3 regions of the Agarivorans sp. D1326 genome follow, and region 2 is predicted to be linked to each of the others. Evidence: predicted binding sites of a transcription regulator. Region 2 holds the regulator's gene; each other region holds the start of a gene.
The links. The regulator NrdR, encoded in region 2, represses ribonucleotide reductase genes. The targets are predictions, from matches to a motif close to AAACACNANATNTNGTGTTT.
Positions count from the first base shown of each region.

Region 1: a site for NrdR is predicted at 4,758-4,777, ahead of nrdA (class 1a ribonucleoside-diphosphate reductase subunit alpha). Genes of this name have one in related genera too.
Region 3: a site for NrdR is predicted at 2,603-2,622, ahead of nrdD (anaerobic ribonucleoside-triphosphate reductase). Genes of this name have one in related genera too.

Region 1 covers NZ_JBTWEN010000001.1:546,721-556,725, forward strand. Annotated here, with positions in the region: gene serC (3-phosphoserine/phosphohydroxythreonine transaminase) at 1-133, opposite strand, end outside; gene gyrA (DNA topoisomerase (ATP-hydrolyzing) subunit A) at 241-2,946, opposite strand; gene ubiG (bifunctional 2-polyprenyl-6-hydroxyphenol methylase/3-demethylubiquinol 3-O-methyltransferase UbiG) at 3,152-3,874, shown strand; gene ACYFDN_RS02470 (HAD family hydrolase) at 3,874-4,548, shown strand; gene nrdA (class 1a ribonucleoside-diphosphate reductase subunit alpha) at 4,839-7,124, shown strand; gene nrdB (class Ia ribonucleoside-diphosphate reductase subunit beta) at 7,175-8,305, shown strand; gene yfaE (class I ribonucleotide reductase maintenance protein YfaE) at 8,305-8,592, shown strand; gene ACYFDN_RS02490 (hypothetical protein) at 8,660-9,157, opposite strand; gene ACYFDN_RS02495 (hypothetical protein) at 9,500-10,005, shown strand, end outside.
Region 2 covers NZ_JBTWEN010000010.1:92,559-102,563, reverse strand. Annotated here, with positions in the region: gene thiL (thiamine-phosphate kinase) at 1-66, opposite strand, end outside; gene nusB (transcription antitermination factor NusB) at 71-487, opposite strand; gene ribH (6,7-dimethyl-8-ribityllumazine synthase) at 503-973, opposite strand; gene ribBA (bifunctional 3,4-dihydroxy-2-butanone-4-phosphate synthase/GTP cyclohydrolase II) at 1,077-2,189, opposite strand; gene ACYFDN_RS17815 (riboflavin synthase) at 2,254-2,910, opposite strand; gene ribD (bifunctional diaminohydroxyphosphoribosylaminopyrimidine deaminase/5-amino-6-(5-phosphoribosylamino)uracil reductase RibD) at 2,910-4,043, opposite strand; gene nrdR (transcriptional regulator NrdR) at 4,044-4,493, opposite strand; gene ACYFDN_RS17800 (DJ-1/PfpI family protein) at 4,848-5,408, shown strand; gene ACYFDN_RS17795 (ribbon-helix-helix domain-containing protein) at 5,483-5,815, shown strand; gene glyA (serine hydroxymethyltransferase) at 6,433-7,686, opposite strand; gene ACYFDN_RS17785 (ChaN family lipoprotein) at 7,990-8,985, shown strand; gene ACYFDN_RS17780 (Lpp/OprI family alanine-zipper lipoprotein) at 9,234-9,500, shown strand; gene ACYFDN_RS17775 (L,D-transpeptidase family protein) at 9,547-10,005, opposite strand, start outside.
Region 3 covers NZ_JBTWEN010000002.1:33,457-43,461, forward strand. Annotated here, with positions in the region: gene nrdG (anaerobic ribonucleoside-triphosphate reductase-activating protein) at 1-345, opposite strand, end outside; gene nrdD (anaerobic ribonucleoside-triphosphate reductase) at 346-2,466, opposite strand; gene rsxA (electron transport complex subunit RsxA) at 2,812-3,390, shown strand; gene rsxB (electron transport complex subunit RsxB) at 3,400-3,960, shown strand; gene rsxC (electron transport complex subunit RsxC) at 3,961-6,378, shown strand; gene rsxD (electron transport complex subunit RsxD) at 6,371-7,441, shown strand; gene rsxG (electron transport complex subunit RsxG) at 7,431-8,063, shown strand; gene ACYFDN_RS04045 (electron transport complex subunit E) at 8,076-8,759, shown strand; gene nth (endonuclease III) at 8,756-9,388, shown strand; gene ACYFDN_RS04055 (2OG-Fe(II) oxygenase) at 9,600-10,005, shown strand, end outside.

The sequences.
Region 1 (10,005 bases), on a different contig from region 2:
CTTTACCACGGTGACTAACTTCCATCACCGATACACCTAGACCTTGCCAGTTACAAAACTCGGCTTGCGCCTGCTTCATTACCGCTTCAGGTAACATCGCAGGACCAGCACAAAAGTTATAGATTTTGTCCATGCTACATCTCTTACTCTATGTTGTGTGCGACCACTTAAGTGGTTCATATAATCTTTTTAAACTAAAACGAGCGGCTAAAAGCCGCCCGTTGTTTTTATATTTTTAGCTTACTGCTGATCGGGCTCTGCCTCACCAGCATCGTCTGCAGTTGGTGCATCCCCGCTTGGTGCTGCATCACTTACCTCAGCCGCCTGCTCGCCTTCGGCTAGCTCTTCTAACTCGTCTTCTTCAATTTCATCGATACGCTGAAGGCCTACCACTTTCTCATCTTCAGAAGTACGGATTAAAGTAACACCTTGAGTATTACGACCCACTAGAGATACTTCATTTACTCGAGTACGCACCAAGGTGCCACCGTTAGTAATTAGCATCATTTCTTGCGCTTCGGTTACCTGAACCGCACCAACCACTAGGCCGTTACGCTCACTCACCTTAATAGAAACAACACCTTTAGTTGCACGGCTCTTAGCTGGGTACTCATCAAGCTTGGTACGCTTACCGTAACCATTTTCTGTAGCGGTAAGAATATCACCGTCACCAGTTGGCACAATCAACGATACCACTTTCTGGCCAGCATCAAGTGAAATACCACGAACACCAGCAGCGGTACGACCCATTGGACGCAATGCTAATAGCTCTTCGCCAGTTTCTGGGTCTAGCTTCACAGCGCCAGTTTCACTATCACGTTGCTTCTCGTTAAAGCGAACCACTTTACCTGCATCAGAGAACAGCATAATTTCGTTATTACCGTTGGTAATATCTACGCCAATTAGCTTGTCATCATCATTAAGGTTAATAGCACGAATACCACTTGATAGCGGACGTTTAAATGCTGTTAGCGGTGTTTTCTTAACGGTACCGTTAGCGGTCGCAAACAAGATGAACTTGTCTTCTTCGTACTCACGTACCGGCAAGATAGCGGTAATGCGCTCATCTTCAGTTAACGGAAGTAAGTTAACAATTGGCTTACCACGCGCTTGACGACTCGCAAGCGGCAGTTGGTAAACCTTCATCCAGTAAACTTTACCTACCGTTGAGAAACACAGTACGGTATCGTGAGTATTGGCAACCAGCAATTTCTCGATGAAGTCTTCATTCTTCATCTTGGTTGCTGCTTTACCTTTACCACCACGGCGCTGAGATTCGTACTCAGTCAATGGTTGGTACTTAACGTAGCCTTCGTGAGATAGGGTTACTACCACGTCTTCTTCGTTAATTAAGTCTTCTAGAGAAATATCAGCACTGTTGGCAGAAATCTCGGTGCGACGCTCATCACCAAACTGCTCACGCACTTCGATAAGTTCGTCACGAATTACTTCCATCAAACGCTCAGGGCTATTTAAAATGTGGAGTAATTCGGCGATAAGTTCCAACAGGTCTTTGTATTCGCCAATGATTTTTTCATGTTCTAGACCGGTTAACTTGTGTAAACGTAAGTCTAGAATTGCTTGAGCTTGAATTGGTGTGATGAAGTATTGGCCATCACGAATACCAAATTCAGCTTCTAGCCAATCTGGGCGAGCCGCGTCATCACCAGCACGCTCTAACATTGCTGATACTGCGCCTAAATCCCAACCCTTAGCCACTAATGCAGCTTTTGCTTCAGCAGGGGTTGGTGAGGTTTTGATTAGCTCAATAATCTCATCGATGTTAGCTAGCGCAATGGCTAAACCTTCAAGGATGTGGGCACGATCGCGCGCTTTGCGCAATTCAAATACGGTTCGACGTGTAACCACTTCGCGGCGGTGGCGAATGAAACACTCGATCATTTCTTGCAGGTTGAATATCTTAGGCTGGCCGTTATCCAAGGCCACCATATTCATACCAAAAGATACCTGCATTTGCGTTTGTGAATACAAGTTGTTTAGTACAACTTCACCCACTGCATCACGCTTAAGCTCAACCACAATACGCATACCGTCTTTATCAGACTCATCACGTAGAGCAGAAATACCTTCTAGTTTTTTATCTTTAACCAGCTCGGCCATCTTCTCGATTAAACGAGCTTTGTTCACCTGGTAAGGGATCTCGTGAACAATAATGGTTTCTTTACCGTTTTTCTCGGTAACTACTTCGGCTTTAGCACGAATAGAAACTTTGCCACGACCAGTACGGTAAGCTTGAATAACACCAGCACGGCCGTTAATGATACCGGCAGTAGGGAAATCTGGCGCTGGAATAAATTCCATCAGCTCATCAATAGTGATGTCTGGATTTTCAATCATTGCCAAACAACCGTTAACCACTTCGGTTAAGTTGTGTGGTGGAATGTTGGTCGCCATACCTACCGCAATACCAGAAGAACCATTAACCAATAGGTTAGGAACTCGAGTTGGCAGTACTTCAGGGATTTGCTCTGTACCATCGTAGTTAGGTACGAAGTCTACGGTTTCTTTTTCTAAGTCGGCCAGTAAAGAGTGGGCTAACTTATCCATACGGATTTCGGTATAACGCATGGCCGCCGCAGAATCGCCGTCCACCGAACCAAAGTTACCTTGACCGTCTACCAACATGTAACGCAGCGAAAATGGCTGCGCCATGCGAACAATCGTATCGTAAACAGCACTATCACCATGTGGGTGATATTTACCAATTACGTCACCTACCACACGGGCAGATTTTTTATAGGGTTTATTCCAGTCGTTACCCAAAACATTCATTGCGTAAAGCACCCGGCGATGTACTGGTTTTAAACCATCACGTACATCTGGCAAGGCGCGCCCCACAATAACGCTCATGGCGTAATCAAGATATGAGCTCTTTAACTCATCCTCGATATTGACCGGCGTAATCTCTTTTGCAAGATCGCTCATAGACGACAAAATCCTTCGTTTTTATTGCTTTTTACAATTACTCAGCGTAATCGCAAACTTTACCATAAAATAACGGCCTTAACAGGCTTGATGTCGCTCTTTTCAGTTAGAAAAATGAAAAAACTCAAGAATTGAACAAAAGCTAGTGACTGCAATGAACAAGTTCTTATAATGCCTACAAATACTGACGTGGATTGACAAGTTTATGGAACACCCTCAAAGCAACGAAAATGTTGACCATCAAGAAATTGCACATTTTGCAGGCTTAGCCTCACGTTGGTGGGATAAACAAGGGGAATTCAAAACCCTTCACCAAATCAATCCACTGCGTTTAGATTATATTGAGCGCGGCGCGGCAGGCTTATTTGGCAAAAAAGTACTCGATGTAGGCTGCGGTGGCGGTATTTTAGCCGAAAGCATGGCGGTTCGTGGTGCCGACGTTACTGCTATTGATATGGGCAAAGAGCAAATTGAAGTCGCCAAGCTACATGCTTTAGAAACCGGTAGCCAACTTAACTACTTACAAACCACTGCAGAAGCGCATGCCGAAGCCCATCAAGCGCACTACGATGTAGTAACCTGCATGGAGATGATAGAGCACGTACCGGACCCAGGCTCAGTGATTGCGGCTTGTGCCAGCATGGTTAAACCGGGCGGTAAAGTATTTGTCTCTACCATTAACCGAACGCCAAAAGCCTACCTTTATATGATTCTTGCTGCAGAGAAGTTACTAAAAATTGTTCCCGATGGCACTCACCAACATGACAAATTCATCCGCCCTTCGGAGCTACTAGCATGGGCCGACCAAAGCAACTTACGTAGCGAAGCCATTAGTGGTGTGCAATTTACCCCTATTATTGAAAGCTTTCGCTTAAGTAAAAACGTAGATGTTAACTACATGGTGCAATTAGCTAAACCGGAGCAATAATGAATAAGCAAGCGGCGGTACTGTTCGACCTTGATGGTACCTTACTTGATACTGCACCAGACTTAGGCGCTGCTGCTAACTATGTGCTAGAGCAACACCAACAAGCGCCACTCAGCTTAGCCCAAGCACGCCAGCTTAGCTCTCACGGCGCTATCGGCTTACTAAAGGCTGGCTTTGGCAGCACTTGGGAGCAACAACCCCAAGCTGAATTACGCCAACAATTACTTGACTACTACGAGCAAAACATCTGCCAAGGAACCGATTTTTTCCCCGGAATTAAACAAGCATTACAATGGCTTAACCAACACCAGATTTCTTGGGGGGTAATTACCAATAAGCCCGAGGGCTTAAGTAAGCAGTTACTTCGCTTCTTCCCCGAGTTTGAACAGTCTGGCGTATTGGTTGGCGGCGATACACTGCCACTGCGTAAGCCCGACCCTGCACCCATGCTATTGGCTTGCCAAATCATAAATGTTAAGCCTGAGAACTGCTTATATGTGGGCGATGCTGAACGCGATATTCAGGCGGGCAATAATACCAATATGACGACCCTACTTGCCCTGTGGGGTTATCTCTCTGAAGAAGACAAGGTTGAGCAATGGGCTGCAAATATTCACTGCCAAAAAAGTGAACAGCTCGAACAAACAATAATCGACTGGCTGGGCGATTTGTAAGCAAGTTCAAGTTTTATAAAAATAAATTTTTTGAGTAAAATTTTACGAAAAAAAACTTGCATTAATGCAAGCTTAGTCAGCTTATATAGATAGCTAGTTAGTAACTACTAACATAGCCGAGTTATTTGCAAGTTATACACAATATCTTCAACTTTGCCAAGACTTGCGAAAAAGCCAAAACCTCATTATCTTGTATCCATAAAATTTGAAAACACTATATCTAGTGGCTAAGGAAAAATAGCAGTACTAGATCAGCAGTAGCGAAATTAGGATAACAGGGCCTCCCCTTCATGAATAAAGATCTTCTGATAACCAAACGCAGCGGTAAACAAGAAGCGATCAACTTAGACAAGATTCACCGAGTGATAACTTGGGCCGCCAAAGGCCTTAAAAATGTCTCGGTATCGCAGGTAGAACTTAAGTCTCATATCCAGTTCTACGATGGCATGGCCACTAAAGATATTCATGAAACCATAATTAAGGCTGCGGCAGATTTAATCTCTCAAGAAACGCCAGACTACCAATTTTTGGCGGCGCGTTTAGCAGTATTCCATTTACGCAAAAAAGCCTATGGTCAATTTGAACCACCTAAGCTTTACGACCACGTAGTAAAACAGTGTGAAGCTGGCCGCTACGACATGCATTTGCTTAAAGACTACAGCCCTGAAGAATTTGCCCAAATGGACGACTTTATCGACCATTGGCGCGACATGGACTTCTCATACGGCGCAGTTAAGCAACTTGAAGGAAAATACCTAGTACAAAACCGCGTTACAGGTGAAATTTTCGAAAGTGCCCAGTTCTTGTATATTTTGGTAGCAGCATGTTTATTTGCTCACTACGACAAATCGGTTCGTCTTGATTACATTCGTCGCTTTTATGATGCAACGTCTAAATTTAAAATCTCTTTACCTACGCCAATCATGTCGGGCGTACGTACCCCAACTCGCCAGTTTAGCTCTTGTGTATTGATTGAGTGTGGCGACAGCTTAGAGTCAATTAATGCCACAGCTTCTTCAATCGTAACTTACGTTTCACAACGTGCGGGCATTGGTATTAACGCAGGTCGTATTCGCGCCCTAGGCAGTGAAATTCGCGGTGGTGAAGCCTTCCACACGGGTTGTATTCCGTTTTATAAGTATTTCCAAACAGCGGTTAAATGTTGCTCGCAAGGCGGTGTTCGCGGCGGTGCAGCCACAATTTTCTACCCGTTTTGGCACCTAGAAGTAGAATCACTTTTAGTACTTAAAAACAACCGTGGTGTAGACGATAACCGAGTTCGTCACATGGACTACGGTGTGCAGCTTAACAAGCTTATGTACCAACGCTTGGTAAAAGGTGAGAACATCACCTTATTCTCACCAAGTGATGCACCTGGGCTTTACGATGCCTTCTTCGAAGACCAAGACAAGTTTGAAAGCTTGTATGTGAAATACGAGCAAGACCCAAGCATCCGTAAAGAACAAATTAAGGCCGTTGACCTGTTCTCGTTGCTAATGCAAGAGCGCGCCTCAACGGGTCGCATCTACATTCAAAACGTAGACCACTGTAATACTCACAGCCCATTTGACCCAGCACAAGCACCGGTTCGCCAATCTAACCTATGTTTAGAAATTGCCTTACCAACCAAGCCGCTACAACATGTACATGATGAAAACGGCGAAATTGCCCTTTGTACGCTTTCGGCCTTTAACTTAGGCGCTATTGAAGACTTAAATGAGTTAGAAGAGCTGTCTGACCTTGCTGTTCGTGCTCTAGATAGCCTGCTAGATTATCAAGATTACCCAATCAAAGCCGCCAAGAAAGGCTCTGATGGCCGTCGTACCTTAGGGATAGGTGTTATCAACTACGCCTACTACCTAGCTAAAAATGGCACTAAGTACAGCGATGGCAGTGCCAACAACCTGACTCACCGCACCTTTGAAGCGATTCAATACTGGTTGCTTAAGGCGTCTATGCGCTTAGCCAAAGAGCAAGGCGCTTGCCCAATGTTTAATGAGACGACTTACTCGAAAGGTGTATTACCTATCGATACTTACAAACAGTCGTTAGACAAGCTTAGCGATGAGCCTTTGCATTACGACTGGGAAGAGCTGCGTGAAGAGATTGTCACTCACGGCTTACGTAACTCTACGCTTTCTGCCTTAATGCCGTCAGAGACTTCTAGCCAGATTTCAAATGCAACTAACGGTATTGAGCCACCTCGCGGTTTTATTAGCGTTAAAGCCAGTAAAGACGGTATTTTGAAACAAGTAGTGCCAGAGTTTGAAGCACTTAAAGACAACTACGAATTACTGTGGGACATTCCTAGCAACGAAGGTTATTTGCAGCTAGTTGGCCTAATGCAGAAGTTTGTTGACCAAAGTATCTCGGCCAACACTAACTACGACCCAAGCCGTTATGAAGGTAACCGCGTACCAATGAAAGCATTAATTGCCGACTTGCTAACCGCCTACAAATATGGGGTTAAAACGCTGTACTACCATAACACCCGCGACGGTGCTAGCGACCAACAAGACGACCTGAAGCCAGAGCCAGAAGATGATGATTGCGCTGGCGGAGCATGTAAGATTTAAGCCAAGTTTACGCGCTAAAGCGCATTAAGAAATTTTTAGGAAAAATGTAGATGAGCTACTCAATTTTTACTCAAAATGCCAACGATGCTACCAAAGAACCAATGTTCTTTGGTCAGCCTGTAAACGTGGCCCGTTATGACCAACAGCGTCATGAGATTTTTGAAAAACTAATCGAAAAACAACTGTCTTTCTTCTGGCGTCCAGAAGAAGTAGACGTAAGCCGTGACCGTATTGACTACAACAAACTGCCGGCTCACGAACAGCATATTTTTATTAGTAACCTTAAGTACCAAACACTGCTTGATAGTATTCAAGGCCGTTCGCCTAACGTGGCTTTGTTGCCACTAGTTAGTTTGCCAGAGTTAGAAACCTGGATTGAAACTTGGGCCTTTAGTGAAACCATTCACTCTCGCTCATACACCCACATTATTCGTAATGTAATGGGCAACCCTGGTGAAGTATTTGATGACATCATGGAAAATGAAGAGATCATCAAGCGCGCTAACGACATTGCCGGCTACTACGACGATCTGATTCAAGCCACCTCTATTTACCACCTGCATGGTGAAGGAGAGCATGAGGTTGATGGTGTTGTTCATAACATCACCGTGCGAGAGCTTAAGAAAAAACTATATCTTTGCTTAATGTCGGTGAACGTACTTGAAGCGATTCGTTTCTACGTAAGCTTTGCCTGTTCATTTGCCTTTGCAGAGCGCGAATTAATGGAAGGTAACGCCAAAATCATTAAGCTAATTGCCCGTGACGAAGCACTGCATTTAACCGGTACTCAGCACATGATTAACCTAATGCGCGAAGGCAAAGACGATCCAGAAATGGCCGAAATTGCTGCCGAGTGTGAAGTAGACGCATGGCGCATGTTTACCGATGCCGCAGAGCAAGAAAAAGAATGGGCAAAATACCTATTCAAAGATGGCTCGATGATTGGGTTAAATGAAGACATTCTTTGCCAATACGTTGAATACATTACCAATACACGCATGCAAGCGGTGGGCTTGTTACCTTGCTTTGAAGATCGCAGCAACCCTATCCCTTGGATCAACTCTTGGTTGGTATCAGACAACGTACAAGTGGCACCACAAGAAGCAGAGATTAGCTCTTACTTAGTAGGGCAAATCGACTCTAGTATTGATATCGACGACTTCGAGGACTTTGAGCTGTAATGTCTCAGAAAGAAGGCCGCGTTATTGCAGGCGGAATAGAAGTGGTGGTTGATAGCCACCACAAAAGCATCTTAGAAGCGTATGAACAAGCTGGCTTTACGCCGGAGTATCATTGCCGCGAAGGTGTATGCGGCGCCTGCAGAACCACCCTAGTAAAAGGCGAAGTGGAATATAGCCACACGCCTTTAGCTAACATTCCTAAAGGGCAAATTCTTAGCTGCTGTAGCAAGCCCAAAGGCACTGTTGAGTTGGCCGAACAACCTCCGTTCAAGCGCCAAATTGCCTAACACTTTTTATTAAACCATTAGTGCTAATTCTGCAGCCTCTCATCTTAAGGCCGCTAGCCACACATGGCTAATCGTCAAACCGTACCGTTAAAACGAGAATCAACACAAACACAACAAAAAGATAAAACGGATACAGAGGACTTATCGGCGTAAAATAATATTCTTTGACTAAGGATTTGTTTAGTAACTCTTTACCATCAAAAAGAATATTAACAACAAATTTGTTACTTCGAGAGCTATATTGAATCGGTATATATTCAATACATATCGGCGAATCAATGTGCTCTCTAAAGTCAGGGATATATGGCAATATAAAAGGACGGTCAACATTAAATTGAAATCTACCTTCATCGTTATCAACAATCAGATACCAAGCTGAGAATGTTTTCCCAGAACCAGTATAAAAATATGACTCCACCGTTCCACAAATTTCACTAGTATTCTCAAACGAATCATCACTTCTAAAAAAACCATTATACTCCGGTAGCATTCCCACAATAAGCATACAAACCAGTACCAAAAGAGTCTTTCTCTGCCAACTTTTATGAGGCAATTCCAAACGCATAATAAATCCAATAGCTATAAGCTGCTTTAGACAAGAGACTTTAAATGGAATGCTATACTAGAGCACCGAACAAAGCGTTCAATAACCCAATTGAGTGAAACTCCACTTTATTGATAAGTAACTAAGATTCCGTCTGTTTTCAAACCCCGTCAGTAAATGCGTTTACATTCCCCCAGGCATGACTAATTGTCCGAGGTGTACTCAAAAAAACATTATCGCTTTCGTTAATACTGCCCCCGCGGTCCGCTTTTGGTGGACTATACTTTCAATAATCTCTTTAGTTTTTCGGCAAGTAACAGATAACTTAACTATCTGTGTTTTTCTTTGTCTTGTGAGGCCAACATGATCATTCGGCGTCAACCCTTAATAGCAATTAGTAGCAGCTTGTTGCTGCTTACCGCTGTGTTGATTGGCTGGAAGGTATTGAATCCGCCTGCGATTGGTGAAAACGCGATATGTCGCGCAGCTATCGCAACTCACTTTATGCAGCGCCAACTAGGACAAATTCAAGCACTACCCGACTACCCGCATCAATATGTAAGTGCCAGCCATTTAGGTGATGTTCCTAAATCAGTGGGCTGCCAAATTAGCGGCCAGCTGATCAGCATTAGTGAGCAACAACATGCGATAGCCAACTTGTACTTTGAGCAAAAACGTAATCAAATTGCGATTATTGTGCCGCGACCAGCAGCACCTAGCCGAGTTAGGTTGTTTACCCGAGAGCAACTCACCTTTCACAAAGTGCGTTTAGCTAAGCACGATTTAGCCACTGGCATTCATGAGATGTACGGCGAAGGTTTTGATACCAACCAAATTATTCAGCAAACTGTGGCGCTGCTTAAAGCCAA
Region 2 (10,005 bases):
TGAAGCACTGCGCTGGAAGAACTTTTCGATGATATCAAATTCACCCAAAGGAGGCTGAGAAGACATGCAACTAAGACTTAAACTGCTGTAAACGTAGTACTTTATCTAGCACGCCATTAACAAACTTGTGGCTATCTTCAGCGGCAAATGACTTAGCTAATTCAATCGCTTCGTTAATTACAACTTTAGGTGGCACATCGCTCACCATTAATAGCTCGTAAACACCAATCAACAAAATTGCGTGTTCAACAATATCTAATTCTTCTAACTTACGAGAAAGCGAAGAGCTCATCGCTTCATCTAACTTTTCGCTGTTTGCTACTACGCCAGTCAGCAGAGTAGAAAAATACGGAACATCGGCCTTACTCATGTCTTGTTCGGTTAAGAACTGATGTTCGATGTTAGCAACGCTGTCCTTGGTCACCTGCCATTGATAAATTGCTTGAGTAGCAAATTGCCTAGCTTTACGACGTGCAGCTGGTTTCACAGAGAATTCCTCAAATTAAACTTCTATCTGATCAACTAAATTGATCATTTCCAAAGCGCTTAGGGCAGCTTCGGTACCTTTATTACCCATTTTAGTGCCAGCGCGTTCAATCGCTTGCTCGATAGACTCAGTAGTAAGCACGCCAAAAGTTACTGGAATATCAAATTCCATCATAACTTGAGCTAAACCTTTGTGGCATTCGTTAGCCACTAATTCAAAGTGGTAAGTGCCACCACGAATTACCGTACCTAAAGCAATAATAGCATCGTACTTTTTGCTTGCTGCAATGCGTTTAGCAGCCAGTGGAATTTCTACTGCGCCCGGTACACGAACAACGGTAATGTTGTCATCGCTAATACCACCTTGACGAGTTAGCGTATCCACAGCACCAGATAACAAGCTCTCGTTAATAAAGCTGTTAAAACGAGCGATAACAATAGCCACTTTAGCGTTTGGTGTAGCTAAATTTGCTTCAATTACTTTCATACTTAATTCTGCCTTTTCTTTGAGTCCATCAAAAAAATCGCGCTATTCTAGCACAACTAATCTGCTAGGCCCTTAATAAAATAATTTCTCACTAAAACTCAGATTATTCTTGGTCGATATACTCAACCACTTCCAAACCGAAGCCAGATAATGCGTGATACCGCTTAGGTGAACTTAATAAACGCATTTTGCTTACACCTAGGTCGGCCAAAATCTGAGAGCCTACTCCAACAGTACGTGAAGCACTGTGCGCTTGCTTTTGGGCTGGAGTCTCACCGCGATCTTGCAAAGCAAAGGCTTTAACCTGCTCAATCAAATTATCAGCCTTATCATCGGTACTAAGTAGCACCAGAACGCCATTTTCTTGAGCAATTTTTTCTAGCGCTTTATCCAGCGGCCAGCTCATCTTTCCAGCCCGGTCACTGCCTAATAAATCACTAAAGGTATTGTGCAAGTGCACGCGTACCAGCGTGGCTTCATCTTCTTTTATCTCACCGGCTTGCATAACAAAGTGAACTTTTTCATCGATGGTATCGCGGTAGGTAATCAGCTTGAAATCACCGTGGCGGCTAGGCATTTTACATTCTGCGACTCGCTCAATAGTGGTTTCGTTGTTATTACGGTATTCGATAAGATCGGCGATAGTGCCCATCTTTAACCCGTGTTCTTTACAAAACACCTCAAGATCTGGGCGACGCGCCATGGTGCCGTCTTGATTAAGGATCTCAACAATCACAGCTGCTGGTTCTCGACCAGCTAACCTTGCCAAATCAGTTCCTGCTTCAGTATGTCCAGCGCGAGTAAGTACCCCACCTTCTTGCGCCATTAGCGGAAAGATATGCCCAGGCATAACAATGTCACTAGGCTTAGCATCACGGGCAACGGCTGCTTGCACAGTGCGCGAGCGATCTGCTGCAGAAATTCCGGTAGTCACGCCTTGCGATGCTTCAATAGATACCGTGAAATTAGTAGCAAACTGCTCGGTATTTACATCTACCATCAGCGGCAACTTTAGTTGCTGACAGCGCTGTTTAGTCATGGGTAAACAAATCAATCCACGCCCATAGGTAGCCATAAAGTTAATGGCCTCTGGTGTTACCATATCGGCTGCCATGATGAGATCGCCTTCATTCTCTCGATCTTCATCATCCATTAGCACCACCATTTTTCCATGGCGTAAATCTTCAATAATTTCTTCGATACTGCTTAGTGACATAGCAAAACCTTTCTTACCTTTGGGGATAGTATTTATTGTTATTAGCGCATCTTGATTGGGCGAGCTATTTCATAAAGCCGTGCTGCGCCAAAAATGCAGTATTTATTTTTGAATCGTTAGTGTTCTCATCAGCATAGCCGATTAAACGCTCCACATAGCGAGCGATAACATCAACTTCTAAGTTAATTTTTTGCCCAGGCGACCAAGCACCAATGGTTGTTTGCTCGGCGGTATGGGGAATAATGGTTAAACGTAGCTGTTGCTGCTGTACTTCGTTCACCGTTAAGCTAATGCCATCTACGGTTACTGATCCTTTATGGGCTATGTAACGCGCCAGATCATTAGGAACCTTTAGCCAAATATTAATCGCACGTGCGCTGGGGCTAATGCTTACTACCTCTGCTAAGCCATCAACATGACCACTGACAATATGACCACCAAAGCGATTAGTCGCGAGCATGGCTTTTTCAAGGTTAACTTTGTCACCTTGTTTGCATTTAGCCAGTGAAGTTAAACTTAACGTTTCGGTAGATACATCGGCGCAAAAGTGCTCATTGCTAAAATCGACCACGGTTAAACATATACCATTTACCGCGATGCTATCGCCAAGCCTAACATCCGACATATCTAAACCAGCGCTGGCGATGTTTAATCGTACGTCACCGCTGCGTTTTTCAATGCGAGAAATCTTGCCTAGGGCTTCAATTATTCCAGTAAACATTAATGTGTGCCCTGTGCTTGCGGGATCCAGATAGTTTTAATGTCGGGGCCAATTCGGCGAGTTTCAAGGCATTGCCAAGAATTTAACGCACTCATCGACTGATAGCCCTCAAGCCCCACTAAACTGTGAGCATCGGCTCCCATCAATAAACCGGCTTGGTAACAAATAAGCTGATCAACCAAGTTGGCTTGAATCAGGGCTGCAGCAAAATTAGCTCCTGCTTCAACCCAAATATCATTAACTTCTGCTTCAGCTAGCTGCTGCATTAATTGCGGCAAAAAGTTTGGCGTGTCTTCAATCACCAGCTGTTTTGCGGCTGGCAGTTGCGTTTGTGCTTGATGGCCAGCCAACCACAAAGACTCACTATTTTTATAAATATTAAGGTCTTGAGCTGCTTCTGCTAAGCGTTGTTTACGGTCAATAACCACCCGCAATGGCTGACGCAGCAGTGTTTCATCAAGTTGCTCTGCAAGGCTACCGAGCTCATTAAATCTCACATTTAGGCTGGCATTATCGCGAATAACCGTGGTAGCGGTGGACAAAATAGCATGGCTAGCGGCCCGCTCTCGTTGCACGTCGCAGCGAGAATGAGCCGAGGTAATCCATTTGCTTTCGCCATTGGCTAAGGCTGTTTTAGCGTCGATAGAACCAGCAAGTTTCAAGCGAACAAAAGGACGTTTACGCTCAACACGGCTCAAAAATCCGGGGTTAAGCGCACGCGCAGAATGCTCCATTAGACCGGTACGAACTTTAATGCCAGCCTCTTCAAGGTGCTTAATCCCGCGCCCAGCAACCTGTGGATTAGGGTCAACCATAGCAATCACTACTTCGGCCACTTGTTGCTCAACTAACATGGTGGCGCAAGCGGGCGTTCTGCCTACATGGCTGCAGGGCTCAAGGGTGACATAACAAGTCGCTCCTAAGAGGCTAAAACCGCGTTGCTTGGCATCCGCTGCTGCATTCACTTCGGCGTGCCCTTCACCGGCTTTACGGTGAAAACCTTCACCAATAATCTGACCATCTTTTACCAACACACAGCCCACATTTGGATTGGGTGCAGTGGTATATCTTCCGCGCTTAGCGAGAGCAATGGCTTTTGCCATAAACTGGCAATCTTGAACGCTAAAACTCACTTACTTTTCCAACTTAGCAATTTCGTCACTAAATTCTTTGATATCTTCAAAGGAATGATAAACCGAAGCAAAACGCACGTAGGCCACTTTATCTAGGCCAATCAACTGTTCCATAACAATCTTGCCAATGAACTTAGTGGCAACTTCACGTTCGCCAGTCGCCCGCAGCTGCGACTTAATTTTGTTGACCGCTTGCTCTACTTGGTCAACGCTTACTGGGCGTTTTTCCAACGCACGCATCATACCAGCACGCATTTTCTCTTCGTTAAAAGGCTCTCTAATGCCATTGCCTTTAATCACCCGCGGCATTACCAACTCGGCCACTTCAAAAGAAGTGAAGCGCTCATGGCATTCTAAGCATTCACGACGCCTTCTTACTTGGTGGCCATCGGCAACCAAACGCGAGTCAATAACCTTGGTTTCATGAGCAGAACAAAATGGACAATGCATGGGCGATCCCTTATTCGAGTATCCGGCAATTTTATCTGCTAAACCGTCAGAGGTACAGGTTAGCTAAAGCGTAACTATCGAAAATGCCCACAATTCCTTTATTTAGGTAAGGCTTTGTTTAAATAGAATGGCGCCAACTTAGTAAAGGAAGAAAAAATGAGAATTAGCTCTCAGTTTAATCACTGAGCCAAATACTTACTGTTTAGCCCTTAGCTTGTTAAGAGTCTGATTAGCTTAAAGTTAAGCTTGATATATAAGCAAATAGCGTTTGCGTAGTAACCAATTACTACCGCTTAGCTTACCGCTCAAGTTAGGCTGCACTAGAAATGTAAATAACTTGTTAAGGAAAGCGTCATGGCGAAGATACTGATTATTGCAGGTGATTTTGTTGAAGATTATGAGTTAATGGTGCCATTTCAAGCACTGCAAATGGTAGGTCACGAAGTTATCGTAACCTGTCCAGAGAAACGCATTGGCGAACAAATTAAAACCGCCATCCATGACTTTGAAGGCGATCAAACCTATACCGAAAAACCGGGGCACAACTTCACCCTCAACGGCAATTTTGCTGACATCGATACCGAGGGATTTGATGCGCTATTATTACCCGGCGGGCGTGCCCCGGAATACTTACGCTTAAATGCTAAGGTATTAGACATAATTCAAGCCTTTGCCGCTAAACAACAGCCGATAGCGGCAATATGCCATGGAGCACAGCTATTAACGGCGGCAGGTATTGCCTCTGGCAGACACATTTCTGCCTACCCAGCTTGTGCGCCTGAAGTCACAGCCGCTGGCGGCGACTATGCAGATATTGCCGTTGACCAAGCCCTTACCGATGGGAACTTGGTCACCGCACCAGCTTGGCCTGCTCACCCGCAATGGCTAGCGCAATTCAATAAGCTATTGGCTTAATACTAAATTGAAACGGCAAAAGTTGATTTTGTATACCATGATTAGACTTCGGTTTGATCATGGTGGGATTGCCAATGTGTGAAATTTATTCTGGCGCCGAAGCGGAATTGTTTGAATTGAAGTCTCGGTCGGTGCGTTTAGATGGCGTAGTAACCAGTATTCGTTTGGAAGCAATATTTTGGCAGCTACTGGAGCAAATAGCCGATGAGGCTAACCTTAGTTTGGCGGGCTTTTTAACACAAATTTACCATGAGGTATTACAGCGAGAAGAAAAGGTAGGTAATTTTACTTCTTTACTTAGAGTGGCCTGTACTACTCACCTTAATCAAGGCAAGCGCTTAACACTCACTAATCCTTCGCTTAAACAAGCGGAATCAGGCAATTCCATTGCCAACGGATATCTTTAATGTGCCAACATTAAGAAATGATGAACAACATAAAGCTGCCCCAAATTACAAACTGCATAATCATTAATCGTTTTGCACTAGCCACAGGATTCATGTCCATGGTGATTCTCTCTCTTTTGCAATTACCCTTTAGCGCTGGTAATTTGACTTATCAATTAGGTCTTAAAAACTGAGCAATTTCAGTACCAACTGTCTAATTCTCAGGCTAAAACCCAGCCTATCCCTCCTTGGTTTGTGTTCCTATTCACATTTAGTCTTAATAATCCGTAGTTAAACTAGGGTCTGTTGATCTTTGGTGTTGAAGTTTTGTTCGAGATAAGCGGGCTTTAATCGCGGCGAGCACTTAGAAGCCTAGTGGGCTAAGCAAGAAGTGCTCAACAAAGAGTAAAGTTCGCTTATCCGAACCCTTCGGGCACCATTTCTTAGCCATTTATTCAGCGTTAGCGAGTGATTATTAAGCCCACTTAACTGCACACTCACTGCCTTGCCTAAATGGCTAATAAATTGCTGTAAAAACCATCAGCAAAAATCAACAGACCCTAACAAAAAAATACAAAAAAGGAGGCATAAAGCCTCCTTTCTTTTATCTCGTCAATCCCTGACGTTTACATGCTTACTTAAGCGTAGACCGGGAAGCGCTGGCAAAGTTCTAACACTTGGCCTTTAACGCGCTCAATTACCGCTTCGTCTTGTAAATTATCTAATACATCACAAATCCAACCAGCTAACTCTTTAGAAGCTGCTACATCTAAGCCACGACGAGTAATTGCTGGAGTACCAATACGTAAACCACTGGTTACGAATGGAGAACGCGGATCGTTTGGAACCGAGTTTTTATTTACTGTGATGTTTGCACGACCTAGTGCCGCATCGGCATCTTTACCAGTAATGTCTTTGTCGATGAGATCAACCAAGAACAAGTGGTTTTCTGTACCGTTAGACACAATCTTGTAACCGCGCTCTTGCAGTACAGCTACCATAGCTTTGGCATTATCTAATACGTTTTGCTGGTATTGCTTGAACTCTGGCTCCATCGCTTCTTTGAACGCTACCGCTTTTGCAGCAATAACATGCATCAAAGGACCGCCTTGACCACCTGGGAATACTGCAGAGTTAAGCTTCTTCTCTACTTCTTCGTTGGCACGCGCCAAAATCAAACCACCACGTGGGCCAGCTAGTGTTTTGTGAGTAGTAGTTGTTACTACATCTGCAACTGGCACTGGGTTTGGATACAAGCCAGCTGCCACTAAACCAGCAATGTGCGCCATATCTACGAACAGGTAAGCACCTACTTCGTCTGCGATATCGCGGAAACGCTGCCAATCAACCACACCTGAGTAGGCTGAGAAACCAGCAATAATCATTTTAGGTTTGTGTTCTTTGGCTAAACGCTCAACTTCTGCATAGTCTAACTCGCCAGTTTCTGGGTTAATCCCGTACTGAACGGCGTTGTAGATCTTACCCGAGAAGCTTACGCTTGCACCGTGAGTTAAGTGACCGCCATGAGCTAAGCTCATGCCTAGCACTGTGTCACCTGCTTTAAGCAAAGCCATAAATACAGCTGAGTTAGCTTGTGAACCAGCATGTGGTTGCACGTTTGCGTAGTCGGCACCAAATAGTTGCTTGGCGCGCTCAATGGCTAGTACTTCTGCTTTATCTACATACTCACAACCACCATAGTAACGCTTACCTGGGTATCCTTCGGCGTACTTATTAGTAAGGTAAGAGCCTTGCGCTTCCATTACTCGTGGGCTGGCATAGTTCTCAGAAGCAATCAGCTCAATGTGCTCTTCTTGACGAACTTCTTCTTTAGTAATGGCTTGCCATAATTCGGCATCGTAATCGGCGATATTCATATCACGCTTTAACATCAGTATCTCCTGACTCTTTTGTTACATGTTGGTGGGTGATTTTTCGAAGGCGCATTCTAACCTGAGTCCTTTTCAGATCACAGCAAAATTTTTTACCATTAACGCTATTCAAATGAACAAATGTAACAATAAAACGCTAGCTGCCTTGGAAGCTGTAGTGTGCGTTTAGCCTATTAAATTTGCAATTTTCTCACTAGCTGCTTTGATCTTTATGAAATAAATTCACGTTAATTTAAGCATTACATCTCAGCCCAACAAAGGTTAAGATGATAATGATTATCATCTACAATTAGAGTTTATATTATGTCACTTCGCCTCTCAGGCCTCATTTTGTCACTTTTCTTTCTATTGGCTTGCAGCGCTACTCCGCCTAAAGAGCAAGCAACGCCATCTGCAGATATTCAATTGCAGACTTACTATGACTACGCACTGTACAACCCAAACGACCAACAAATTGTTGAAAACACCCAATCACTTGCCAAGCAACTGGCTGATTCTCAGGTGATACTGTTTGGCGAATACCACAGTCATCCCGCTATCCACTTAGCACAGCTGCGTTTATTGGAAGCCCTATATCAGCAACAAAACCAAATTAGTTTATCGATGGAGCAATTTAATCGCAGCCAACAAGCTATATTAGATAGCTACCTAGCCAACGAAATAGGTGAAGAATGGCTTATCAATCAAACCAAAGCCTGGGATAACTACCGCTCTGATTACCGGCCGCTAGTTGAATTTGCCAAAGATAAACAACTTACGGTTGTAGCAGCCAATGCGCCCCGCGAGCATGTTCGCTGTATTGGTCAGCAAGGCTTAGGTTATTTAGAGGGCTTAGAAGAATCTGAACGCAGCAAACTTGCCCAAGACTTTACAACCAACGATCCGGCCTACCAACAGCGACTGTTTGGCAACGCCCACCATGGCGATAGCGAACAAAGCAAAAATCACTTTTTTGCCATGTTAGCTTGGGACGAAACAATGGCAGAATCTATCGCTCTGCAACTGCAGTCTCAAACTACTCAACAGGTGATGCACACGGTGGGCAACTTTCATATTGAACAACGACAAGGCACCTACTCAAGAGTAGAACAACGTCTTGAAGGTAAAAAAGTTAGTTCTTTAGTGGCGATAAACCACAGTGAGTTTATTAAATTAAGCGAGCAACAAAAACAAGCATTGGGTGACTACTTAATTGTGGTAAAAAGCCTGCCTGTGCGTTATCAAAACAAAGCCAATCAGCAAGCAGAATTTAAGCATATTAAGAAACAATCTAGTAAGCAGTGTAAAAGCGCTAACTAACAATTAGCTAGCTGTTATTTAAAATGTCTCTAGGCGGCGACGCCCTTTGTTAAATAAATGTTAACAAATCAACTTAAATAACTGTATTCGCCTTATTTTTTTTTGGTTTTACTAACAAACGCTTGCAGCTTGCTCATATTGAGCCATAATCATACCAGCGGCTCACTCAATTGCAGTGAATAGCTTTGCTTAAACGAATCAACGATTGCTAACAATCGTTAGAATTGAATATAAAGGACGGACTTACCATGAATAAGTTTTTAGTTGCAGGCGCTATTGCTTCTACCATTTTACTAGCGGGTTGTTCTTCAAACACTACCGCTTTAGAAAACAACGTACAATCTCTAAGCGACAAAGTTGATGCACTATCAAACGAAGTTGCAGCTCTTCGTGCAGAGCAAAGCTCTTTGAGTGGCGACATTAAGTCAGCTCAAATGAGTGCTGACCAAGCTAAAGCTGAAGCGATGCGCGCTAACGAACGTATCGACAACATCGCATCTTCTTACACTAAGTAAGTTTAAAGCGATGTAAAAAAAGGTGATGCTAAGCATCACCTTTTTTTTATCCTCGATTTTCTCCTACCGACAAAGCAATGCCTTGCTGGTTTTTCAGCGCTTGATTCACCACCGACGAGTCAACTCCTGCTTGCGTAATAAACTTAATATCATCACGACTCAATTGTAAGGTAGTTGCTTGGGTCACTTCTTCTTCAGAGCGATTAAGCGGCTGGTGCACTTCTAATAAGTACTCACCACTAGGTTCAAGCGAATGTTTAATCGATTGATTAATGATCCTCACCGGCGTTTTCAGATTAACCTGCGAAAACAGGTATTCGATATCGTCGGGAAACAAACGTATACAACCAGAGCTAACACGCAGGCCAACACCAAACTCTTTATTGGTGCCATGAATTAAATACTCACCATTACCGTAAGCCAAACGCAGGGCATATTCACCCAGTGGATTTTCTGGCCCTGCCTGTACAACCGGTGGCAAAATAATTCCCTTGGCCGCATATTC
Region 3 (10,005 bases), on a different contig from region 2:
TTGCGGGTTTAATTCTTGAAGTTTATAGCCTGTCCACATCCAAATATCTTTGCCTTCGCACTCTTTTCTTACGCGCTCAACTAATCGTTGTACTGCGTCTAAGTTATTTGGATGCAATGGATCTCCACCGCTCAAGCTAAGCCCTTTACGTCGAATCCTAGAATCGTTCAAATCATCTATAATCTGTTGTTCTAAGTCATCGGTATACAGGTGGCCTGAATCACAGCGCCAAGATTTCTGGTTATAACAACCTCGACATTGGTGCTCGCAACCAGCAACAAACAAGGTACAGCGCGTACCTTGCCCGTTAACTACGTCGACCGAATGGTAACTCAAATAGTTCATTTACAGATGTTTCACTCGGCGTTTAACTTCTTCTTGCTTACCATAGTTAAATGGTCGAGCATCAGGGCTACCTAAATAGCCACATACTCGTCGAGTAACAGACACCTTACTAGACTCGGTATTACCACAAGAAGGACACTCAAAGCCTTTACTGGTGCAGTTAAACTCGCCAGTGAAGTCACATTCGTAACATTCGTCAATAGGCGTATTTGTACCGTAATACGGAACGCGACTATAGCTATAATCCCAAACATCTTCTAAGGCTTCAGTATTGTGCTGCATGTTTGGGTATTCACCGTAACAAATAAAGCCGCCGCTAGTTACTGAAGGGTAAGGCTGTTCAAAATCTATTTTGTCGAAGGGGTTTACCTTCTTTTCTACATCTAAGTGGAAACTATTGGTGTAATAACCTTTATCTGTTACACCCTCGATTACACCAAACTTTTTGGCGTCTAAACGGCAGAAGCGATCACATAGGTTTTCACTTGGGGTGCTGTATAAACTAAAGGCGTAACCACTTTCTTTTTCCCAACGTAAAGTGGCTTGTTTTAACGCAGTAACAATACCAATAGCTTTTTGTTGTAACTGTTTATTGTCGTAAACGTGTTCACCGTTTCCGTATAGCGCGTTCACAGTCTCATGCAAACCGATGTAACCCAAAGAAATTGACGCACGACCATTTTCGAAGATTTTAGATACGTCATCTTCGGCATTTAACCGAACGCCACAAGCGCCTTCCATGTATAGGATTGGAGCGACTTTGGCTTTAACGCCTTTAAGGCGAGAGATGCGGCTATCTAAACCATGTTTCGCAACACTTAAACGTTGTTCAAGTAGTTCGAAGAAACGTTGTTCATCACCTTTAGCTTCAATAGCAATGCGAGGTAAATTTAAGCTCACTACACCAAGGTTATTACGACCATCGTGAATGTCTTTACCTTCTTCTTGGTAGTGACCTAAGAAACTACGACAGCCCATAGGGGTTTTAAACGAACCTGTTACTTCAACAACTTTGTCGTAGTTTAAAATATCTGGGTACATGCGTTTTGATGCACATTCCAAAGCTAACTGCTTAATATCGTAACTTGGATCATCTTTCTTATGGTTTAAGCCGTCTTTAATGGCAAATACCAGCTTAGGGAATACTGCCGTTTTGGCATTTTTACCTAATCCGGCAATACGGTTCTCTAAGATTGAGCGCTGAATTAATCGCGAGGCCCAGCATGAGCCTAAGCCAAAACCAAAGGTAACAAATGGCGTTTGCCCATTCGCAGTGTGTAAGGTATTTACTTCATACTCTAAAGACTGGAATGCATCATGACATTCCTTTTCGGTTTGCGCTTTAGCGTAAGCTTCGGCGTCGGCTATTTGCCATTTTTTGGCAGTAGCTAAGTGTTTTTCATGGCTTTTAGTGACGTAAGGAGAAAGAATCTCGTCGATGCGGTTAATCGTCGTGCCACCATAAATATGGCTGGCTACTTGAGCGATGATCTGGGCTGTTACTGCAGTTGCTGTTGAAATTGATTTTGGGGTTTCAATTTCAGCGTTACCCATTTTAAATCCGCCGGTTAACATGCCTTCTAAGTCGATTAGCATGCAGTTAAACATTGGGAAAAATGGTGCGTAATCTAAATCGTGAAAATGAATTTCGCCAGTTTCGTGAGCTTTTACTACATCTCGCGGAAGCAAATGAGTTTTAGCGTAGTGTTTTGCCACAATACCCGCTAACAAATCGCGTTGAGTAGGAATAACCTTACTATCTTTATTCGCATTTTCGTTAAGTAACGCGGCATTGCTTTGTTCAACCAAACCACGGATCTCAGCATTTAACACGCTGCGCTTTTCACGAGCAACGTCGCGGTCGTGACGATATTCAATGTAAGCACGTGCTAAAGTCTTGTTATCACTTTCCATTAAGTAGTTTTCAACAGATGATTGAATATCGTTGATATCTACTTCAGGTAAGTTCAAAAACTGTTCTGTTACTTGTTGGGCAATTTGCAATGCAACTAGGTTGTCCTTAACACCTAAAGCTTCAGCTGCTTTTAGCACTGCATCAACAATCCGCTTTGCGTCGTAAGGTACACGGCTTCCGTCTCGTTTTATCACGACTGTTTTCACGATTTACGCTCCAATTTCACTCACTCATTAAATAAAAAACTGTGGAACCCGCGCCACTAAAGGCTTCTAACAAAGAAACGCTCAAAAAAGCATCCAATGTGATGGTTATCCATATATTGTGGTTAAGGATTTTAGATCCCACTAGATATAGTAGTCGAGAGATTTTAAGGATAAAGCAAATACAAATGATCGAGATCAATCGAAGGGTAAAAAGTAAATTTAACCGCTCAAAAATGATTCACAACTCACAGCAAATTTTTAGCGCCTTTTCCACATTGAAGTCACGGTTGTTATACGCACCACAAACAAGGATAATAGCGGCTCGTTCCGCTGCATCTTATTTAAATGACTGAATATTTGTTGTTATTAATCAGTACCGTACTGGTTAACAATTTTGTGCTGGTTAAGTTCTTGGGTTTATGCCCATTTATGGGTGTGTCCAGCAAAGTAGAAACCGCCATCGGCATGGCCTTAGCAACCACTTTTGTGCTTACCCTTGCGTCAATGAGCTCCTATTTAGTAGAACAATACATATTGTTGCCGCTAGATATTGTTTATCTGCGCACCATGAGTTTTATTTTGGTTATTGCCGTTGTGGTTCAGTTCACCGAGATGTTTGTGCAAAAAGCCAGCCCTGCACTGCACCGTGTATTAGGCATTTACCTGCCTCTTATCACCTCTAACTGTGCAGTATTAGGTGTGGCGCTACTAAACATTAATGAGCAGCATGATCTATTTGAATCAATTATCTATGGTTTTGGTGCAGCAGCTGGCTTCTCGCTAGTGTTAATTTTGTTCTCAGCAATGCGTGAACGCCTAGTGGTAGCAGATATCCCTCTACCTTTTAAAGGCGCGGCGATCGCCATGATCACAGCAGGGCTTATGTCTTTAGCCTTTGTCGGCTTTACTGGATTAATTAAGTAGTATGTTTAGATGTTAGAAGCACTTATTGCCATCACCCTTCTAGCCTTAGTATTTGGTGGAATACTGGGTTATGCAGCCATCAAATATAAAGTTGAAGGCAACCCCATTGCCGATCAAGTGGAAGCACTGCTACCTCAAACACAGTGCGGACAATGTGGTCATCCAGGTTGTCGGCCCTACGCTGAAGCCATCGCCAACGGCGAAGCAATAAACAAATGCCCACCAGGCGGAGAAGAGACTGTAGTAAAACTAGCGGAATTGCTAGGGGTTGAAGCGATCCCTCTGGATGAGTCAGCCGTAAAAGAAGATGACCGAAAGAAAGTGGCCTACATCGTCGAAGATGCGTGTATCGGTTGTACCAAATGCATTCAAGCTTGCCCTGTAGATGCCATTATGGGCGCAAATAAACATATGCATACGGTTATTACTAAAGAATGTACCGGATGCGAGCTATGTGTGGCCCCCTGCCCAACCGATTGTATTGAAATGCGCCCAATACCAACAACAACCAAAAACTGGGATTGGAAATTGAACCAAATAGATGTCGCAATCATCGAGGAACAAAAATAGATGGTGGCGTGGTTAGACAAAATTAAACAAGGTTTTACTTGGAACTACCAAGGTGGTGTCCACCCAGAAACCAATAAGCAGGATATCAACTGTGGTAAGCCTGAACTAATCAACTTGCCTAACGAGTTAAGCATACCTGTCCAACAGCATATTGGCAGCGCAGGCAAGCTACTAGTAGAAGTTGGCGATAAAGTGTTACGTGGACAAGCCTTAACCGAATCTCAATTCTTTCAAGCGCCACCAGTTCATGCGTCCCTTTCGGGTGAAATCATCGCGATTGAACCAAGAGTTTCTGCGCATGCTTCAGCCATTCCTGAATTAAGTGTCGTTATTCGCGTAGACAAAGAGCAACAAGACGCGCAATGGCCAAGCCCTCTGAGTGATGAAGAATTAAATCCCGAAGCGATTTGCCAACGCGTTCATTTATCGGGTATTTCCGGCATGGGCGGCGCTGGCTTCCCTACTGCTTTAAAAATTACTCCGCATAAACCTTTAGACGTACTGATTATAAATGGCGCAGAATGCGAGCCCTATATTTCGGCTGACGATTGCTTAATGCAGAACTATGCAGCGGAGATAATCGGTGGTGTCGCCTTACTACAAAAAGTACTCAAGCCAACGCTTACCATAGTTGCCGTCGAAGATGACAAACCCAAAGCCATTAAAGCGCTAGAAGCGGTTGGCAATCAAGATATCATCATTCGAAGCATCCCTACCAAATATCCCTCTGGTGGTGAAAAGCAACTTATCCAAGTTCTTACTGGAAAAGAAGTTAAAGCTAACCAGCTACCTATTGACCTAGGCATGCTGGTGCAAAATGTAGGCACTGCTTACGCAGTGTATCAAGCAGTAGAGCTAGGCGAACCGCTAATTTCTAGAGTAGTCACCCTTGCCGGAGATCTAGTCACCAGTCCTAGCAATTACTGGGTGCCGATTGGCACAGCAGTATGCGATGTGATCAACAAAAAGCTACAGGGTGAGCCTAACGCGCCAACCATTATGGGCGGTTCGATGATGGGCTTCATGCTACCCAGCAACCAAGCACCGGTGGTAAAAACAACTAACTGTCTGATTGTTAACAACCCCATGGCTGCTGAAAACGAATCACCGTGTATACGATGCGGTGAATGTGCTCAAGCCTGCCCAATGGGCTTATTACCTCAGCAGTTGTATTGGTACGCCAAAGGGGACGAATTAAATAAAGCGCGCGATTTTAACATAATGGACTGTATTGAATGTGGAGCCTGCGCCTTTGTTTGTCCAAGCGAAATCTCTTTGGTACAACACTACCGAACTGCAAAAGCTAAAATACGCAGCGAAGACATTGCACAAAAAGAAGCCGATATAGCCAAACAACGCTTCGATGCACGCCAAGCTCGTTTAGAAAAAGACAAATTAGAACGTAAAGCGAAACACCAACAAGCAGCTTTACGTAGACAAGCTCAAGCAGAAGACAGCGCTAAGCAAAATAAACCTGATCCTGTCGCAGCGGCCTTAGCAAGAGTCAAAAACAAACAAGCGGCTAGTCCAGCAGCAAAACAAGACGAGACTGGTGAATGGGTACCAGATAACCAAGCGGCTATCGCCGCTAGAGAAGCTCGTAAAGCTGAGCGAAGAGCTCAAAAAGAAGCTAATGAGACTAAAGCCAGCGCTAACCCGGCAGTCGCTGCGGCCATCGCACGGGCTAAAGCTAAAAAAGAAACAGATAACAGTGGGTCGATAAGCGAGTCTAAGCCTAGCGCAAACCCTGCAGTAGCAGCGGCTATCGCGCGTGCTAAAGCCAAAAAACGACAAAATCAAGATAACGAAACTACCGCTGAAGACAACACAGTTGAATCCAGTAATCCAGCTGTGGCTGCTGCCGTTGCTAGAGCTAAGGCGAAAAAAGCACAAGCTCAGCAACAATCGGAACCAACAACCGCCACTAATCCCGCCGTAGCCGCCGCTGTCGCACGGGCTAAAGCTAAAAAACTAGCTAGCCAAGAAGTAAGTGCGGTTCAAGCCAACAACAATCTAGATAAGCCTACGGCTAAATCGTCGGCAAATCCTGCTGTTGCCGCAGCAATAGCCAGAGCTAAAGCAAAAAAAGCCGCGCTAGCAGCCGACGCGTCTGTTGATGCTGGCAAGGCAAACGATCAGGATGATGAAGCTTTAAAGGCCCCTCTTGCTCGAGAGCAATCGGTTCAACAAAATACTCAAGATAGTACTACTAATAACAACAACGCTAAGGCTAAGGCCATCGCAGCAGCGGTTGCAAAAGCTAAGGCCAATAAGAAAGCGGAGGCCGTAGCTGAAGCTCCCGCAAGCCCAGAAAAGCCAGCCAAAAAAGTTAACCCTGCGGTCGCCGCAGCAGTTGCTCGCGCTAAAGCTAAAAAACTAGCAGAACAACAGCGCGAAGAGAAAGATACCAATGAATAGCACTAACATAAAAAGCTCACCTTTCGTTAGAAAGCCCTTAAAAACAAAAACATTGATGTTTTGGGTGATTCTTTGTCTTTTACCAGGTTTATTAGTTCAAAGCTTTCATTTTGGAATAGGCACCATAACCCAAGTATTGCTGGCATCTATGGTTGCGGTGCTAAGTGAAACCTTAGTGCTTATATTACGTAAGCGACCTGTTTGGCCAACCTTAAGTGATAACAGCGCGCTAGTTACTGGCATTTTGATTGGTTTGGCACTTCCAGCCTATGCTCCCTGGTGGATTGCGCTTATTGGCAGTTTCTTTGCAATTGTTGTAGTTAAGCATTTGTATGGGGGTCTTGGGCATAATATTTTTAACCCTGCTATGGCTGCCTACGTGCTTTTATTAGTGTCTTTCCCAGTAACGATGACAAGCTGGATGCCTCCACAAAGTCTGATAGTTGAAAACTTATCTAGCATCGATGGTTTATCGCTCATTTTTAGTGGGTTTACCGTAGACGGTTTTAGCATTAAACAAATTGCCAGCATCGATGGCCATACCATCGCCACACCGCTTGATGAGATGAAAACACAACTTACTTTAGGTTTTACATCCAATGAAATATCAAGCCATGAGATTTACAGTAGTTTTGCAGGGATTGGCTGGCAATGGATTAATTTAGCCTACTTAGCAGGAGGTCTTGCGCTTATCTACTTAAAGGTGATTCGCTGGCATATCCCCTTGGCATTTTTGACCGCCCTATTCGCTTTGAGCCTACTTTCTGCAGCCATCAATCCTGATCATTCAATTCCGGTGCTGCTGCAACTATTCTCCGGCGCTACCATGATTGGCGCATTTTTCATATTGACCGACCCGGTAAGCGCAGCAACGAGCAACCTAGGTAGGATTATTTACGCAAGCTTGGTTGCGTTATTGGTATTTGTTATTCGAAATTATGGCGGCTATCCAGACGCAATCGCCTTTGCTGTATTACTCGCTAATATGGCAGTGCCAATGATAGATCACTTCACCAAGCCCCGAGTTTATGGTTACGGCGAGGGAAATAGTAATGACAACTAAGCGCCAATCAATGACTAAAAACGCAGCGATGTTGGCCCTATTCGCCTTTGCATGCACCTTGTTAGTGGTTATCGTTAATTACTTTACAGAGCCAAGAATTGAACAACAGGTTAAAGCGCAACTGATTAGGTCAACTAATGAAGTCTTATCGGAAGAGGTAGCCAATAGTGCTTACCAGCAACGATGCATAGTAGTTAACGAGCCACAGTTTTTAGGTAACGATAAAGACCAAACCATCCGACTTATTGAATTAAACCAAGAAACAGCGGCTTACGTTTATCAAACCATTGCACCAGATGGTTACAGCGGAGAAATTCGCCTGCTAGTAGGTTTAAATGCAGACTCAACTATTAGCGGTGTGCGTGTTGTACAGCATAACGAAACACCAGGCTTAGGTGATAAAGTTGAAACTAGAAAATCAGATTGGATTTACCAGTTTAATGGACAACGTTTAATGGATGCCAAGGACCCTCGTTGGGCTGTAAAAAAAGACGGTGGTCAGTTTGACGCCTTTACTGGCGCTACTATCACGCCGCGTGCGGTTGTGAAAGCAGTAAAAAACGTGTTGATTTACCACGCCACAAATCAGCAAAGCATTAATGACAATGCGACAGATTGTTAAAGGAGTTATTTGATGAGCGAATATAAACAATTAGCTTGGCAAGGCCTTTGGAAAAACAATCCTGGTTTAGTTCAATTACTCGGCTTGTGCCCTCTTCTCGCGGTTACCTCGACGGTAACCAATGCTCTTGGTTTGGGTGTTGCCACCATGCTAGTACTGATAGCCTCAAACACCACAGTATCACTGATTCGTAAATGGGTGGCTAAAGAGATCCGCATTCCTGTATTTGTTATGGTTATTGCATCCTTTGTGACCTGCATACAACTGTTAATGAATGCCTATACCTACGGCTTGTACCAAAACCTAGGAATATTCATTCCTCTCATAGTGACCAACTGCATCATCATCGGTAGAGCCGAGGCATTTGCTGCACGTAACAGAGTTAAGCCAGCTGCGTTCGATGGATTAATGATGGGAATTGGTTTTGGTTTGGTACTTGTTGCAGTAGGCGCAATTAGAGAGCTTTTAGGAAATGGCAGCTTGTTTTACGGAATTGAACTGCTGTTAGGCGAATGGTCGTCTTTTTTATATGTTCAAATCGTAGATTTTAACGAACACTTTTTGGTTGCGATACTTCCGCCGGGTGCATTTTTGGTGATGGGATTTATCATCGCTCTTAAAAATGTCATAGATAACCGCGCTAAAACCAAACAAGCAGCGTCAGAAACCCTTTCAAACAATACTCAAAGCGCATGAATAAACAAAAAAGATTAGAAATTCTAACTCGACTTAGAGATAACAACCCACATCCAACTACAGAGCTAAACTTTTCTAGCCCTTTCGAGCTGCTTGCTGCTGTATTGTTATCTGCTCAGGCCACCGACGTATCGGTGAACAAAGCTACCGACAAGCTTTACCCAGTTGCTAATACCCCCCAAGCTATTTTTAACTTAGGGGTAGATGAGCTTAAAACTTACATAAAAACAATTGGCTTGTTTAACTCTAAAGCTGAGAACTTAATAAAAACCTGCAAGATCTTGATTGAACAACACGGTGGAGAGGTTCCAGAAAGCCGAGAAGCCTTAGAAGCATTGCCAGGCGTTGGCAGAAAAACAGCCAACGTAGTACTAAATACTGCCTTTGGCTGGCCAACTATCGCAGTAGATACACATATATTTCGGGTTTCTAACCGCACCAAATTCGCCATGGGGAAAAATGTTGATCTGGTCGAAGAGAAATTACTAAAGGTAGTGCCAAAGGAATTTAAAGTAGATGTGCACCACTGGCTAATTTTGCATGGCCGCTATACCTGTGTTGCACGAAAGCCTCGTTGCGGCTCGTGTATTATCGAAGACTTATGTGAATTTAAAGATAAAATCGATTAAGGAAAGAAGCTAGCTAATAGCTGCTATATATCAGTACCTTAGATAAATTGAGTAAAGCGAGTTTATTGGCATTTACAGCAATGCCAGCTGCGATTCTTAATAAAATGTAAATACTGATTCAATTGAATGCCCATTTATCAAAATAGCGAATCATAATAAGTTTGCTCTTAAGCAATTCGGGAACTCCGCTTGCAAAACCAGGAGAGCATAAATGAACAATGCAGCTGTAAACGTAAGCAGTCAATTAGAACAAGCCCAAGCTTTAACCCTACCCTCTAGACAACAAATGCTTGCACGTTCCCCTTCTGTAAACACCTTCTGGAATAGTAACCAACAACTACTAGTTAGTGCATGGAAAGAGTGGGAAACCTCAAGCAATGGCTCGTTACTTGAGGCTAGTGAAACTCTAATAGATGAAAAACTACAAAGCGCAGTAAACTCAGCTTGGGATGACCCATCAACGGAAAACCTAGTTAAAGATTTGTGGCAAGAAGCAGCCCCAGGTGTATACACCGCACAGTTTTTTAAGCCTGAAAAACTTATTGAATTACGCCACTACCTAGATGGCATAGCTACAGCAGGCATTCCTTTAAAGCCACCTTATGGAATAGTGCTAA